DNA from 2 places in the Streptomyces sp. NBC_00344 genome. Region 1 is predicted to be linked to the other one. Evidence: riboswitches for the same ligand, from Rfam matches in the RefSeq annotation. Region 1 holds a riboswitch; the other holds the start of a gene.
What was found. A riboswitch is a leader RNA that binds a small molecule or an ion and turns the genes downstream of it on or off. The one in region 1 is predicted to bind thiamine pyrophosphate.
Positions count from the first base shown of each region.

Region 2: another riboswitch for thiamine pyrophosphate. It lies ahead of OHS16_RS03265 (purine-cytosine permease family protein); the one in region 1 lies ahead of thiO (glycine oxidase ThiO).

Region 1 is NZ_CP107996.1:5,237,763-5,245,278, forward strand. Features, by position in the region: gene pknB (Stk1 family PASTA domain-containing Ser/Thr kinase) at 1-353, opposite strand, end outside; gene OHS16_RS23635 (thiazole synthase) at 518-1,312, opposite strand; gene thiS (sulfur carrier protein ThiS) at 1,318-1,539, opposite strand; gene thiO (glycine oxidase ThiO) at 1,536-2,699, opposite strand; TPP riboswitch at 2,697-2,810, opposite strand; gene OHS16_RS23650 (hypothetical protein) at 2,862-3,212, shown strand; gene OHS16_RS23655 (NAD(P)/FAD-dependent oxidoreductase) at 3,270-4,445, shown strand; gene OHS16_RS23660 (Rv2175c family DNA-binding protein) at 4,505-4,870, shown strand; gene thiE (thiamine phosphate synthase) at 4,945-5,622, shown strand; gene metF (methylenetetrahydrofolate reductase [NAD(P)H]) at 5,722-6,639, shown strand; gene OHS16_RS23675 (hypothetical protein) at 6,691-7,516, shown strand, end outside.
Region 2 is NZ_CP107996.1:697,127-704,642, forward strand. Features, by position in the region: gene OHS16_RS03255 (alpha-galactosidase D) at 1-829, opposite strand, end outside; gene OHS16_RS03260 (ROK family transcriptional regulator) at 1,011-2,249, opposite strand; TPP riboswitch at 2,634-2,728, shown strand; gene OHS16_RS03265 (purine-cytosine permease family protein) at 2,720-4,126, shown strand; tRNA gene OHS16_RS03270 (tRNA-Pro) at 4,460-4,533, opposite strand; gene OHS16_RS03275 (DUF309 domain-containing protein) at 4,672-5,145, shown strand; gene OHS16_RS03280 (LutC/YkgG family protein) at 5,173-5,802, opposite strand; gene OHS16_RS03285 (LutB/LldF family L-lactate oxidation iron-sulfur protein) at 5,799-7,217, opposite strand; gene OHS16_RS03290 ((Fe-S)-binding protein) at 7,214-7,516, opposite strand, start outside.

The DNA of each region.
Region 1 (7,516 bases):
GCGGCGCGGGGGCGAAGGGCGCCGCGCTCGCGCAGCACATCACGCAGGGTGCACCCCGCGACGTACTCCATCGCGAGATACACGTACGCGCCGTCCGCGCCCTGGTCGAACATGCCGACCACATTGGGGTGGTCGAGCCGGGCGACGGACTTGGCCTCCCGGATGAAGCGCTCCACGAAAGTGGCGTCGACGGCCAGCGCCGGATGCATCACCTTGAGGGCGAGCACGCGGTCCAGCCGGGTGTCGACGGCCCGGTAGACCGTGGCCATGCCACCGACGGCGATGCGCGCCTCCACCCGGTAGCGGCCGTCGAGCAGCTGCCCGACGAGAGGGTCCTTGACGGTCGTATCCACGCAGGCGAGTGTACGAGCCGCAGGCGACAGGCAGGGAACGGCCGGATGCGCTGGTGCGGGACTGAAGCCGAGCTGTGACAGGTCCGGGGCGGGGCAGGCCCTCTGACGGCACCTGATCTCCGCCCGGCGCAGGACTGACGACGCACCGGGCCCCGGCCGCCGCGTCAGAACGCCGGCCGCTCCGGATCCAGGGCGGCCCGTCCCCCGACGGGTGAGGAGGCGCGGGCGAAGTGCCGCCGGGGGATCCGTCCCGCGCGGTACGCCAGCCGTCCCCCCTCCACTCCGTGCCGCATAGCCCCGGCCATCAGCTCCGGCTCCTGCGCCCTGGTCACCGCCGACGCCAGCATCACGGCGGCGCAGCCCAGTTCCATCGCCAGCGTGGCATCCGAAGCGGTGCCGGCGCCCGCGTCCAGGACGACCGGCACCCCCGCCTGCTCGACGATCAGCTGGAAGTTGTGCGGATTGCGGATTCCGAGCCCGGAGCCGATGGGGGAGCCGAGGGGCATGATCGCCGCACAGCCCACGTCCTCGAGCCGCCGGGCGAGCACCGGATCGTCGTTGGTGTACGGCAGCACGGTGAAGCCGTCGTCGACCAGCGTCTCGGCCGCGTCGAGGAGTTCGACCGGGTCGGGAAGCAGGGTGTGTTCGTCGGCGACCACCTCCAGCTTGATCCAGTCGGTGCCGAGCGCCTCTCGGGCCAGCCGCGCGGTCAGTACGGCCTCGCCCGCCGTGAAGCAACCCGCGGTGTTCGGCAGGACCCGGATGGAGAGCCGGTCGAGCACGGAGAGGACCGAGCCCTGGACGGTCGGATCGAGCCGGCGCATGGCGACCGTGGTGAGTTCGGTCCCCGACGCGATCAGGGAGCGTTCCAGTACGTCGAGACTGGGCGCACCGCCCGTCCCCATGATCAGCCGGGACGAGAAGGTGGATCCGCCTATGGTCAGAAGATCGTCGGCCATGCCGGTCAGCCTCCCTGGACCGCTGTGAGAATCTCCACCCTGTCACCCTCACCGAGCCGGGTCGCGGGCCACTGCCCGCGCGGCACGACCGCCTCGTTGAGCGCGGCCGCGACACCCGTCGGCGCCCCGGTCAGCGTCGCGACCAGCAGATCGAGGGTGGTGCCCGGGGCGACGTGGTGCTCCGCGCCGTTCACGGAGACCGGCACGGAGCTGTTCACGGTGGTCATACGGGCTGCTCCTGTCGTAGGGGCGAGAAGCGCAGGGGCGAGAAGGGACGGGCCTCGGCCGGCAGGTCCCCGGTGGCGAGCAGCTCGGCCATCACATCTCCGGTGACAGGGGTGAGCAGGACGCCGTTGCGGTGGTGGCCGGTGGCCAGGTGCAGGCCGGGCAGAGCGGTGGGGCCCAGCAGCGGGGCGTTGTCGGGGGACGCGGGGCGAAGACCCGCGCGGGTCTCGGTGAGCGGCAGTTCGGTGATGCCAGGCACCAGTTCATGGGCGTCACGCAGCAGCTGGTACACCCCGCCCGCGGTGACCGTGGTGTCCCAGCCGAGCTCCTCGCTGGTCGCGCCGATGACGAGTTCACCGTTCTCGCGCGGGACGAGATACACGTCGCTGCCGCGCACCACCGCGCGCACGGTCCGGCTGAGGAAGGGCGCGTAGGCGCCCGGCACGGTGAGCCGCAGCACCTGACCCTTCACCGGGCGGACCGGCGGCAGGACATCCCCCGGCACCCCGGCGAGCCTGCCGCTGAGGCTGCCCGCGGCCACCACCACCTGGCCGGCGCCGAGCACCGCTCCGTCCTCGAGCTCGGCGCCGGTGGCCCGGTCGTCCGACACCCTGAGCCGTTCCACCCTGCTCCGGCGGAAGCCGACACCGGCCCGCTCACAGGCCGTCACCAGAGCTTTCGCCAGGCGCCGCGGATCGACCTGATGGTCGCCCTCGACCCGCAGCCCGCCGCGTACCCCCGGCGCGAGCATCGGCTCGAGGCGCCGGCACTCCCGTCCGGTGAGCCACTCCGACTCCAGCCCCGAACGCTGTTGCAGAGCGTGCAGTTCACGCAGGTGCGCCCGGTCGTCGGCATCGAGTGCGACGGCGAGCGTTCCGCAGGTGCGGTAACCGAGCTCCTGGCCGGACGCCTCCGTCAGCTCGGCGGCGAACGCCGGATAGCGGCGGGCCGATTCCAGATTGAGACCGAGCAGCATCTGCTCGCCGTAGTGCAGTTCGGTGACGGCGGCGAGCATCCCGGCGGCGACCTGCGCCGCCCCGCCGCCCGGTTCCGGGTCGACCACGATGGTGCGCAGGCCGCGCTGCGCCGAGCGCCAGGCGGTGACAAGACCGATGATCCCGCCTCCGACGATCAGGACGTCCGGAGATCTGTCCGTGTGCATGGGCGTCCAGCCCCTCCCTTCGCCGGCATGACCCGGATCAGGTTCGTACGGTCGGAGGCCGTTTCAGCCCCCCTCTCAGCCCGGTGCGTCCGGACTCCCGCGAGTGGTTTAGCTTGGCCAGCCTAACCCCAGGTTTCTTCCGGCAGTAAGGGAGCAGGCGCAGTGACACGGTCGCTCGACGGTCTTGTGCTCTCGCCGGTCACCGATCAGGCGCCCGGTCAGGTCGGTGCCCGGACCCGTTTCGCGTACCACGAACAGGACGGCAGGATCTGGGCGGAATACGACGGCGGTGACATTGCGCACGGCCGTCTTGTGGGCACGCGCGAGGGCGACCGGCTGGATTTCCGTTACGTCCAGTTGACGCGGGAGGGGATGACGTCCAGTGGCCACTGCGTGTCCGTCGTGGCGGAGCTCCCGGACGGGCGGATCCGGCTCGAGGAGGCCTGGGAGTGGGAATCCCGGCAGGGCGCCGGAACGAGCGCCGTCGAGGAACTGCTCTCTGACGGCATGTGAGTTGATTGAGGTGGGCAGGTGAACCAGCCGAAGCACGTCGTCATCGCCGGCGCGGGTATGGCCGGGGTGCAGACCGCGGTCGCGCTGCGGGACCAGGGTTTCACCGGCGCCGTCACACTGATCGGCGACGAGCCGCACCAGCCGTACGACAGACCGCCGCTGTCCAAGGCGGTGCTCCTCGGCGCGACGGAGGCGTCCTACTTCGACGTGGACTTCGAGGCGCTCGGTGTGACACTCCAGCTGGGCCGCGAAGTGACCTGGGTGCGGGCGGCGGAGCGTGAGCTGGACACCGTCCAGGGGCCGGTGCCCTACGACGCCCTGGTCATCGCCACCGGTTCCCGCCCGGTCACCCTGCCGGGCGGCGAGGGCCTGCCCGATGTCCATACGCTGCGCACCCTCGACGACGCCGGGCGGCTGCGGGCGGTCCTGGCCGACCGGCGTGACGTGGTGGTCGTGGGGGCGGGCTGGATCGGCGCGGAGTTCGCGACGGCGGCCCGCGAGGCCGGCTGCGCGGTGACCGTGGTCGAGGCGGCCGGAAGGCCGCTGGTGGGCGCGCTGCCCGCCGGGATCACCGACCCCATGGCCGCCTGGTACGCGGACAGCGGCGCCGAGCTCATCACGCACGCACGAGTGGCGCGCATCGAGCCGGGGGCCGTGGTCCTGGAGTCCGGGCGCAGGCTGACCGCAGGCGCCGTACTCGTCGGTATCGGCGCGCGGCCTGCGACGGGCTGGCTGGCCGGCTCCGGGATCGCCATCGGTGCCGACGGCTCGGTCACCGCGGACGAGTGGCTGCGCAGTTCGCTGCCCGGCGTGTACGCCGTCGGGGACTGCGCCTCCTTCCCCTCCCGCCGGTACGGCGAACGCCTGCTGGTCCACCACTGGGACAACGCGCTCCAGGGCCCCCGTGCGGTCGCCGCCGGGATCATCGGCGACGAGCCGCGGATCTACGACCCGGTGCCGTATTTCTGGTCCGAGCAGTTCGGCCGCTTCGTGCAGTACGCGGGCCACCACACGGGCGCCGACACGGTGATCCGGCGCGGCGAGCCGACCGGGCCGTCCTGGTCGGTCTGCTGGCTGCGGGCGGGGAGGCTGGTCGCGGTCCTCGCGGTGGGACGGCCCCGCGACCTCGCCCAGGGGCGGAAACTCATCGAGGCGGGGGCCCCGCTCGATCCGGTGCGGGCCGCCGATCCGGACGCGCCGCTGAAGACAGCGGTCCTGGCGGGGAGGGGCTGAACGCCGCACCCGGGGCCCACCGGGTCGTAAGTGTCGGTGCGGGATGGCAGGCTTGTGCCGTGACCGAGATTGACGCAAACATCGATGCTCTCGTCCCCGCCTGGCTGCACCTCCCCGACATCGCCGAAGTCTTCGGTGTCGAGGTGACGCGTGTCCGTCAGCTGGTCAAGGAGGGCCAGCTGATCGCCGTGCGCCGGGGTGAGAACCGAGCACTCCAGGTGCCCGCCGCCTTCATCGACGGTGCCAAGGTGGTCAAGGGGCTGTCCGGGACCCTGACCCTGCTGAGGGACGACGGCTTCAGCGACGAAGAGATGCTGGAGTGGCTCTTCACTCCGGATGAGACCCTGCCGGGCACGCCCGCGCAGGCATTGAGCGAGAATCGCGGGACGGAGGTGAAGCGCCGCGCTCAGGCGCTCGCCCTCTGAGCACTGTCTGAAACACCGTGGGGTACGGGCCGGGCCGGTCCGTACCCCACACCACCGACCGGGGGGAACGTCCGATGTCCACCGCACCCGCACCGCTGTCCGACGCCCGGCTCTATCTCTGCACGGACGCCCGTAAACGCCAGGGCGACCTGGCCGGGTTCCTGGATGCCGTCCTGGCGAACGGCGTGGACATCGTCCAGCTCCGCGACAAGGGCATGGAAGCCGCCGAGGAGCTGGAACACCTGGAGGTCTTCGCCGACGCCTGCCGCCGGCACGGCAAGCTGCTCGCCGTCAACGACCGCGCGGATGTCGCGCACGCCATCGCATCGGATGTGCTGCATCTCGGCCAGGGTGATCTCCCGGTCCCCGCGGCCCGCCGGGTGCTCGGCCAGGATGTGCTGATAGGCCGCTCGACACACGCCGAGTCCGAGGTGGACGCGGCAGCCGCCGAAGTCGGTGTCGACTATTTCTGCACCGGTCCCTGCTGGCCCACTCCCACCAAGCCCGGCCGGTACGCCCCCGGACTCGGCCTGGTGCGCTACGCGGCGGCCCTCACCACCGAGCGCCCCTGGTTCGCGATCGGCGGGATAGACGCGGGCAATCTCGACGAGGTGCTGGACGCGGGTGCGCGCAGGATCGTGGTCGTCCGGGCGATCACCGGTGCAGACGACCCGGCGTCCGCGTCGGCGGAACTCGCCAAGCGGGTCCGTGAGCGAAGCGAACGGCCCGGGCAGCGCCAGTCGCGGGGCTGATGCGCCGAAAGTGTCCGAAGGATGGACGAGTAACCGGCAAAACGGCCATATAACCCCTGTGCGGTTGGGGGAGTGGCAAGCCCTGACTAATCTGCCGGTATGGCCCTTGGCACTTCTTCCACCAGAACCGATCACGCACGGACCGTGCGCGACATGCTTGCGACCGGCAAGACGTCGTACTCCTTCGAGTTCTGGGCGCCCAAGACGGAGAAGGGCGAGCGCAACCTCTGGAACGCGCTGCGCCGCGTCGAGGCGGTGGCACCGAGCTTCGTATCCGTGACCTACGGTGCGGGCGGCTCGTCGCGGGCGGGTACGGTGCGGGCCACCGAGCAGATCACATCGGACACCACGCTCACCCCGGTCGCTCATCTCACGGCGGTCGACCACTCCGTCGCCCAGCTCCGCAACATCATCGGCCAGTACGCGGACGCCGGGATCAGGAACATGCTCGCGGTACGCGGCGACCCGCCCGGGGACCCGATGGGCGAGTGGGTCAAGCACCCGGAAGGCGTGACCTACGCCGCCGACCTGGTCCGGCTGATCAAGGAGTCCGGCGATTTCTGTGTGGGCGTCGCCGCCTTTCCCGAGATGCATCCCCGCTCGGACGGCTGGGACAGCGACATCCGCCACTTCGTCGACAAGTGCCGGGCCGGCGCCGACTACGCGATCACCCAGATGTTCTTCGAACCCGAGGACTATCTGCGGATGCGCGAGAGGGTCGTCGCAGCAGGCTGCGAGACTCCGGTCATCCCCGAAGTCATGCCCATCACCAATGTGCGGCAGCTCGAGCGGTTCGCCCAGCTCAGTAACGCGCACTTCCCGTCGGGTCTGAAAGAGCGCATCCTCGCGGTCAAGGACGATCCAGCCGCTGTACGCTCCATTGGCATCGAGTTTGCTACGGAGTTCTGCGCGAGGCTGCTCTCCGAGGGGGTCCCGGGGCTGCACTTCATCACGCTGAACAACTCCACGGCGACCCTCGAAATCTACGAGAATCTCGGACTGCACGAGCAGTCCTGACCGGCTGTACACGCTCCTTCCCAGGGCGGCAGCCCTAGGAGAGGGGCGTACATGGGCTGGACGGTCCTCTATGTCGGGTTCGGATTCGTGGCTCTCTGGCTGCTGGGTGAGGTGCTGCTCCAGTACAAGGCGCGGCTGCGCTGGCGGATGCTCGCCTTCACCGGCTTCCTCGGCGTGGTCGTCGGCGTACTGCTGCACTCGGTGCCGGTCATCGTGGTGGGCGCTCTCGCCTTCGCGGTCGGCCAGACCTACGTCACGCTGTCGTTCCGGCGGGGATTCTCGACGGGCTGGGCCCTCGGCGGCTCCCCGGGAGCCAGCCGCCGGCGCAAGGGCGGCAAAGAGACCGCCGAGCCGACGCTCGAGGTGTCGGACCTGGAGTACGCACCCGCCGCGGATGACGGCTCCTTCGCAGCGGAGCAGGAGATCCACGCGGCCGCCGAGCAGGGGCCGGGCGGCTACGGGCAGGACGGATACGGTCAGCCCGACTACGAGCAGTCCGGATACGAGCAGTCCGGATACGAGCAGTCCGGATACCAGCAGTCCGGTTACGGGCAGTCCGAGTACGAGCAGCCCGCGTACAGTCCGGGCGGCTACGACCCGCTTGCCTACGCCCAGGCCGCCCACGACCCGGCCGCGGACGCGGCGGACGCGACTGCCGTCTACGCCCCGCAGCCGATGCCGGACGACACCGGCCAGTACGGGATATACAGCAGCGACACCGCGCAGGGCGCGGCCGCGCAGTACGGCGCCTACGACACCGGCTACGACCAGGGCCGGCAGGAGTACACCGGGCAGTACGACTACGGCTCCGGCCAGCAGCAGTACGCCGCCTACTCGGATCCGTACATCGGCTCGGGCCAGTACGACGCCTCGTACG
Region 2 (7,516 bases), 4.5 Mb from region 1:
CGTCGATGGCCTTGTGCCAGGCGGCGACGTCGGCGACGTTGTCGTAGTTGTCACCGGACTTGGCTGACCCAGGGCCCACGCCGTCCAGCTTGAGGAAGTCGTAGCCCCAGTCGGCGAACATCTGCGCCTGCGAGTCGATGTACTGCTGCGCGCAGGGCTTGTCGAAGTCCAGCTTGTAGGCGCTGTCCCAGCCGTTGGTCGTGCGCAGGTCCGGGTAGACGATGTCGGCGGTGGTACAGCCCGGCGCGTTCCGGATCGGCACCGCGCCGTGGCCGTAGGCCCCCTTCTCCAGGCCCACGGGCAGGTAGATGCCCGCCTTGAGGCCCTTGGAGTGAATGTGGTCGGCAACCGGCTGCATGCCGTGGGGGAAACGGACCGGATCGGGCCGCTGCCGGCCGTACTGGTCGAAACCTGACTTCCAGTCCTTGTCCATCCACCAGCCGGCATCGATGTTGACGTGGTCGTAGCCGAATGTCTTCAGTTTGGCGGCGAGGGCGTCCGTCTGCTTGAGGACGTTCGCCTCCGTCAGATAGCTGTAGTCACCGTCCGGATTGAGGCCCGGGTACTTGGAGGACTGCATGCTCCAGCTTGACCAGCCCATGTACGGCTTGGCCGCGGGGCCGGAGGAGCCGTCCCCCGTTGTTGCTGCCGGGGCGGAGGCAGCGGCCGGGGACGCGGTGGCGGCGCCCTTCGCCCCGGCAGGGGTCGCGGCGGCGGGAACGGCCGTCGCGAGAGCGGCCGTGACGGCCAGGACCAGCCCGCTCCGTATGGTCCGGCGCACGGGGCCGGCGGCACCCCCGGAAGGGGCTGAGTACGAGGGTGACCACATGGGCCGGACCTCCTGTTGTCGGATCACTGGGACAGCGATGTGGACGGGCAGGGCACGGGCGTTCAGGGAGTCACAGGACCTGGACGCGGGCCCCGCGGCCGGCCCTTCGTTCCGTGACGAGGTACGGGTGGTGACGTACCGGTCGGGCCGCCCGGGCCGGGGCGTGGAAAGCGGCGGTCTGTCATCCGTCCGGATCTGCGACGGGCGCCGGGCGGAGTCGTTGTGGATCCGGACCGATTACGGTTCGCGAGCGCCATGCGCCCGAACCGATGAAGGACTGGATCGCGGTGGCCGCGGCCCCACGTGCCCACTCCTCGAAAGGCAGTGGACGTGTCATCACGTCGCACTGCGCGGCGGTACCGAAGGCGGAAGCGGCGAACGCCTCGCGGATACCGTCGGCGAACAGGTCGTGGGCAGCCAGGCCCTCACCCGAGATGATCACTCGCTCCGGGCCGAGCACGTTGACCACGGAACCGATGGCCCTGCCGATGGCCTCACCGGCGCGAGCGTAGACCTCTCGGACACCGGGGTCGCCGCTGCGGGCCAGGTCGAGCGCCTCCGCTGCGGTGGCCACGGGCCTGCCCGCGGCCTCGCGGACCCCGCGCAGGATCGCGGGGTCCGCCGCGATGGCCTCGACACACCCGTTGTTGCCGCAGTGGCAGAGCGGGCCCAGCGGATCGATGGACAGATGTCCGATCTCGCCGGCCACCCCGTGCGCGCCCGACACCACCCGCCCGTGCACCACCAGGCCGCAGCCGATGCCCGCGCCCACGGTCACCAGGGCGAAGTCGGAGAGTCCGACTCCGGCACCGAACCACTGCTCGGCGACGGTGAGGGCACGCACGTCGTTGTCGACCGTGACCGGGAGTCCGGTCGCGGTCTCGGTGGTCTCGGCGAGGGGGATGTCCCGCCACTCCAGGAAGGGTGAGTAGCGGACCACACCCTCCGCGCGGTCCACGTCGCCCGAGACGGCGATGCCCAGCCCCCGGACCTGCACCCCGAATCCGTCGGCCTCCGTGCGGAGTTCCCGCACCAGCGCGGTGATGGCGGAGATCACCGCATCCGGCTCGCGTTCGGTGAGCCGTACATGCCGGGCCAGCCGGATCCGGCAGCGCAGATCGGCAAGGACGGCGATGATCTCGTCGCCTGTCACCTTGACCCCGATGAACAGCGCCTTGCCCGCCTGCACACGTACCAGGTTGGCCGGTCGGCCGAGAGCAGGCCGGGCCGCCTCGTCCGCGCCCTCGGCCAGGTAGCCGGCCTCCATCAGCGGGCGCACCGCCTTGGTGACCGCGGCAGCGGACAGTGTCGTCCGCCGCGCGATCTCGGCGCGGGTGAGAGGACCCCGGGAGAGCACAGTCGTGAAGACGAGCGAAGCGGCCGGCGTCGTCGACGGGGCCGTCTCGTGCGGAGAGGGCATGGCCGGGAACTTAGGGTCATTCTTTTCCGTCGTCAATAAAAGATTCGGACTCCTGTGAAAAACCTTTGCCGAGCGCCCGCCCGATCGGGGCCCGCACCCGCCGGCGGAGAAATCCGCTGTGCAAAAGTTTGATGCCCCATCAGCAGAACGAGGGCATGAGGACCTTCGGGTAACGGCTGACCGCCCCATCCGTCGTCAACGGCGCCGCCGTCCCGCCGGCCACGCGATCAAAGGCGGCGCGCCCCGCTGATCGTCCGGCGAGCGCCGGCGCGCCGCGGGCCGGAGATCCCGCTCTCCGGCCTCGAATGTCCGTCGCGATGCGGCCGCGCACGATCGCCGTCCACGGTTGCATGAGGAACTCCTCATCGGGTTAGTCTGTCCGTCGTACCGGACACGGGGTGCCCCATCCGAGGGCTGAGATCACACCCGTCGAACCTGAACCAGTTCGCACTGGCGGAGGGATGTCTTCCATGCCTTTGACGCATGTTCCCGGCGGGCTGCCCGCCGACTCCCGGCAGCCCGTCTTCGACGGGCGTATGCCGGCGGCCCCCGGTGACCTCCGTGTCGAGGCGCACGGAATCGAGCCGGTCCCCGAGAGCAACCGCTACGGCGGTCCCGGTCGCCTGTTCACCGTGTGGTTCGCACCGAACCTGACCATGACCGGCGTGTTCACCGGCACCGTGGGGATAGCCCTCGGTCTGGATTTCGCCACCGCGCTGGCCGCTGTCGTACTGGGCACCATGGTCGGAGCGGTGCCCACCGCCTATCTGGGCACCTGGGGGAGCCGGACAGGTGCCGGGCAGTTGCCGCTGGCCCGGCTCGCCTTCGGCCGGGCGGTGACGGTGCCCGGCATCCTGCAGTGGCTGTCCTCGGTCGCGTGGGACGCGCTGATCGGGCTGTTCGGCGGGGACGCGCTCGCGCGTCTGTGCGGTTGGCCGTTCTGGCTGGGTGTGCTGGCCATGATGGTGGTCCAGGGCGCCCTGGGCGTTCTGGGCTACGAGGCCATCCACCGGCTCCAGATCATCATGACCTTCGTGCTCGCCGCCGCGTTCGCGCTGATCGCCCACCGGCTGCTCGACGGCGTCCACCCGGCCGTCAACGGCACCGCGCACGGAGCCGACCGAGCCGGCGCGTTCGTGCTGACCAGCACCATCGCGCTGAGCCTGGCCCTGTCCTGGGCCCCGTACGCAAGCGACTTCAGCCGGTATCTGCCGCGCACCACCTCGCGGCCGCGGATGTTCTGGTGCACGCTGCTCGGCCTCGTGGTGTCCTTCGTGGCCGTCCAGGCCCTCGGTCTGCTGGGCGCGTCCGTACTGACCGACCAGACCGCCGAAGGTGTGGACAAGGTGCTGGGCGGTGGGGCACTGGGTGCGTTCGGGCTGTTCGCCGTGGCGCTGGCGGCCCTCTGCAGTAACGCCATGAACGACTACAGCGGTTCTCTCGCTCTGCAGACCGTCGGAGTACGTCTCCCGCGCCCGGCGGCCGCCGCCCTCGCCGCCGCGCTCGGCTTCCCCCTGGTGCTCTGGATGCATGCCGCCGACACCACCGCCCGATTCCAGAACGTGCTGCTGTTCGTCGGCTACTGGATCCCCGGGTTCCTGGCGATCGTCGTCGTCGACTGGCGTGCCCGCGCCCGGAGACGGCTCGGTGCGCCGATCGACCTCGCCGCCGAGACCGCCCGTCCGCAGTCCGGATGGCCCCCGTTGGCGGCATTCGTCGTCGCCTTCGCCGCGGCCGTGCCGTTCATGAACACCAGCCTGTACGTGGGCCCGGTGGCGTCCGCTCTGCACGGCGCCGACCTCTCGTACTACGTGGCCTTCCTCGTCGCGCTCGGCGTCTACGCGCCGCTTCGGCTACGGCTCAGCACGCCCCGGTGACTGGCGCAGGCCGACGGGCGGCCGGTGCGACGCGCACCGGGCGCCGTTGCGGTGACCGCGTTCCCCGTGTCGCGCGGCGGCGTTCCCTGCCCCGGCGTGCGGCATCGGGTGTTTGCGCCGGCTCCGCACCTCATGCCGAAACGATCGGCAGGTGCACCCCGACCCCCCGGTCGCTCGGTGCGGGCTCGGAGAAGCCGGCAGTACCGCTCGGCCGGCCTTGATCAACGGCCCTGGTAGGAAACCGTGGGACGACAGCCCCCGAAAACGGTCGAGGGCCCTGCCTCACCGAAGTGAGACAGGGCCCTGACCTGGGCTCGAAGCCCTTCTGTACCGTCGGGACGACAGGATTTGAACCTGCGACCCCTTGACCCCCAGTCAAGTGCGCTACCAAGCTGCGCCACGTCCCGGCACCCGTCTGACCTGGGGTTTCCCCGGGCCCGACCTGCATGAGAACCATACCGCACTCCGTGCGCACGGCCGACTCCGCCATGAGGCGCCCGGCCGGGCGCCTCATGGCGGGCGCCCGGCCGGGCGACAATCGGCTGATGGACGACGAACGAGATCGCGACGCGGCAGGAAGGGCCCTCAACGCGCGGCCCAGGGACGGGCTGGGGCGTCCCCTGCCCTACGGGGCGCGGGGTGTGGACCGTCAGCCCGAAGGTGTGGTGCGCACCCCGGATCAGACCCTCCGGGACGCGCAGGCCCTGCTGGACGCCGGAATGCCGTTCCACGCGCACGAAGTGTTCGAGGACGCCTGGAAGTCGGGGCCCGATGCGGAGCGGGCCCTGTGGCGCGCCCTCGCACAGCTCGCGGTGGGACTGACGCACGCGGCCCGCGGCAATACGGCGGGCGGGGCGCGTCTGCTGCTCAGGGGCGCGGACGGGCTTGCCGGATACGCGGACGCAGGCCCGTACCGGATCGACATTCCCGGCCTGACGTCGTGGGCCCGCCGGCTCGCCGACGGGCTCACCGGGCCGGTCGACGCGAGCACGTCGGCCCCGCGACTGACCGCCGGCTGACGCAGGGCGGCCCGGCCCGGCCGCCCCTCACCCTTCGAGCAGGACGACTTCAAGGGTTCGGGGGCCGTGGACGCCCTCCACCCGGTCGAGTTCGATGTCGCTGGTGGCCGAGGGGCCGGAGATCCAGGTGAGCGGGCGTGCCGGGTCGAGGCGCGGCAGAGCCTGCGGCACCGAGGCCACCACCTGGTCGGGGGCCCGTACGACGCAGATGTGGTGGTCCGGGACGAGGGTGATCCGGCGGCGCCCCTGATCCGCGCCGCCGTCCAGGACGATGGTGCCGGTCTCGGCGATGGCGACCGCGCATCCGGTGACCACACTGTCCACCGCGTCGAGTTCCTGTGCGGTCGATGTCTCCCGGTCATCGATGCGGGTGGCCGCGGCCCTGGCCAGCCACGGCGCCGGAAGCCCCATAGGGGCCAGCACCTGCGTGGCGCCCCGCTGAGCGAGCAGCCGCGCGATGAGGGCGGGCAGACCGGCCGGGCGGGTCCGGTGGACCAGGGCGCGGTAGTCCGCCAGGTTCTCGTGGAGGAGGTCCAGGACGGCCGCCGGATCGTCGGCGGTGTGGCTGGTGAGGTAGTCACGGGAGACCTCGGCCGCCTCCGGCGCATCGGCGACGGCGGCGCGGACGCGGGCGAGAATCAGGTCGCGGGAGCTCATGTGCGGTTCTTCTTCCACCAGTCTCGGAACGGTTCGGGCGGCAGTTCCGGGAGATCACGGCTGTCGGTCCACGCCGAAGCTCCCGGCAGCCGCTTCGGGTGCAGGCCTCGGGTCTTCGACGCCACTTTCTCTCCGGCGGCCAGGACAGCGGGATGGTTGAGCACCCAGCCCGCCGCCTTCATCGCGGCTTTCTCCAGGCGATGACCCCTGCCTCCCCGGCCGGCGGCCCTTTCCCTGAGGTGGACGAGCACTTCGGGGATGTCGATGGCCACCGGGCACACGTCGTAGCAGGCGCCGCAGAGCGAGGAGGCATACGGGAGCGAGGCGTCGATCTCACTTTCCATGCCCCGGAGTTGGGGGCTGAGGATGGCGCCGATGGGTCCCGGATAGACCGAGCCGTACGCATGGCCGCCCGCACGCTCGTACACCGGGCAGACATTGAGACAGGCCGAGCAGCGGATACAGCGCAGCGCCTGCCGGCCCACCTCGTCGGCCAGCGTGGCCGTGCGGCCGTTGTCGAGCAGCACCAGATGGAAGTTCTTCGGGCCGTCGGCTTCGGTGGTTCCGGTCCAGGTGCTGGTGTAGGGGTTCATCCGCTCGGCCGTCGACGAACGCGGCAGTGTCTGGAGGAAGACCTCCAGGTCCTGCCAGGTCGGCACGGTCTTCTCGATGCCCACCACCGAGATCAGCGTCTCGGGCAGGGTCAGACACATCCGGCCGTTGCCCTCCGATTCCACCACGACCAGGGTGCCGGTCTCGGCGACCATGAAATTGGCTCCCGAGATGCCCACCTTCGCCCGCAGGAACTTCTCCCTGAGATGCAGCCTGGCCGCCTCGGCCAGCTCGGCCGGCGCATCCGTCAGGCCTTCCGGGGCCGGCCGTCCCCATTCGCTCATCGTCCGGGCGAAGATCTCCCGGATCTCGCCGCGGTTCCGGTGGATCGCCGGAACCAGGATGTGGCTGGGCCGGTCCTCACCCAGCTGCACGATCAGCTCGGCGAGATCCGTTTCGTAGGCGGTGATGCCTTCGGCCTCCAGCGCCTCGTTGAGGCCGATCTCCTGGGTCGCCATCGACTTGACCTTGACGACCTCGCGTTCACCGGTCGCCTTCACGAGCTCCGCGACGATCCGGTTCGCCTCGTCGGCATCAGCCGCCCAGTGGACGGTGCCGCCGGCCGCGGTGACCGATTTCTCCAACTGCACCAGATAGTCGTCCAGATGACGGAGCGTCCGGTCCTTGATCTGTTTGCCGGCTTCCCGCAGCCCGGGCCAGTCCACCAGCTCCGACACCGCTTTCGCCCGCTTGTCGCGGATGGTGTGGGTGGCGTGCCGCAGATTCCCGCGCAGTGTCTCGTCGCGTACGGCCTTCCCGGCCGCCTCGGGGAAGGACGGCATACCGAGATAGGTACCGCTCATGCGTGGGGCTCCTCTTCGGTGCTGGCCAGGATCTCGGCGAGGTGCAGGGCGCGCAGCGGGGCGTCCTGGCGGTGCAGGATGCCACCGATGTGCATCAGGCAGGAGTTGTCGGCCCCGCACAGCACCTCGGCGCCCGTCGACACCGCGTTGCGTACCTTGTCCTCGCCCATGGCCGCCGACACGGCCGCGTTCTTCAGGGCGAAGGTGCCGCCGAAACCGCAGCACTCCTCCGCGCCGGGAAGCTCTCTCAGTTCCAGACCCTTCACCGCCTCGAGCAGCTTGCGCGGCCGCTCCCCCAG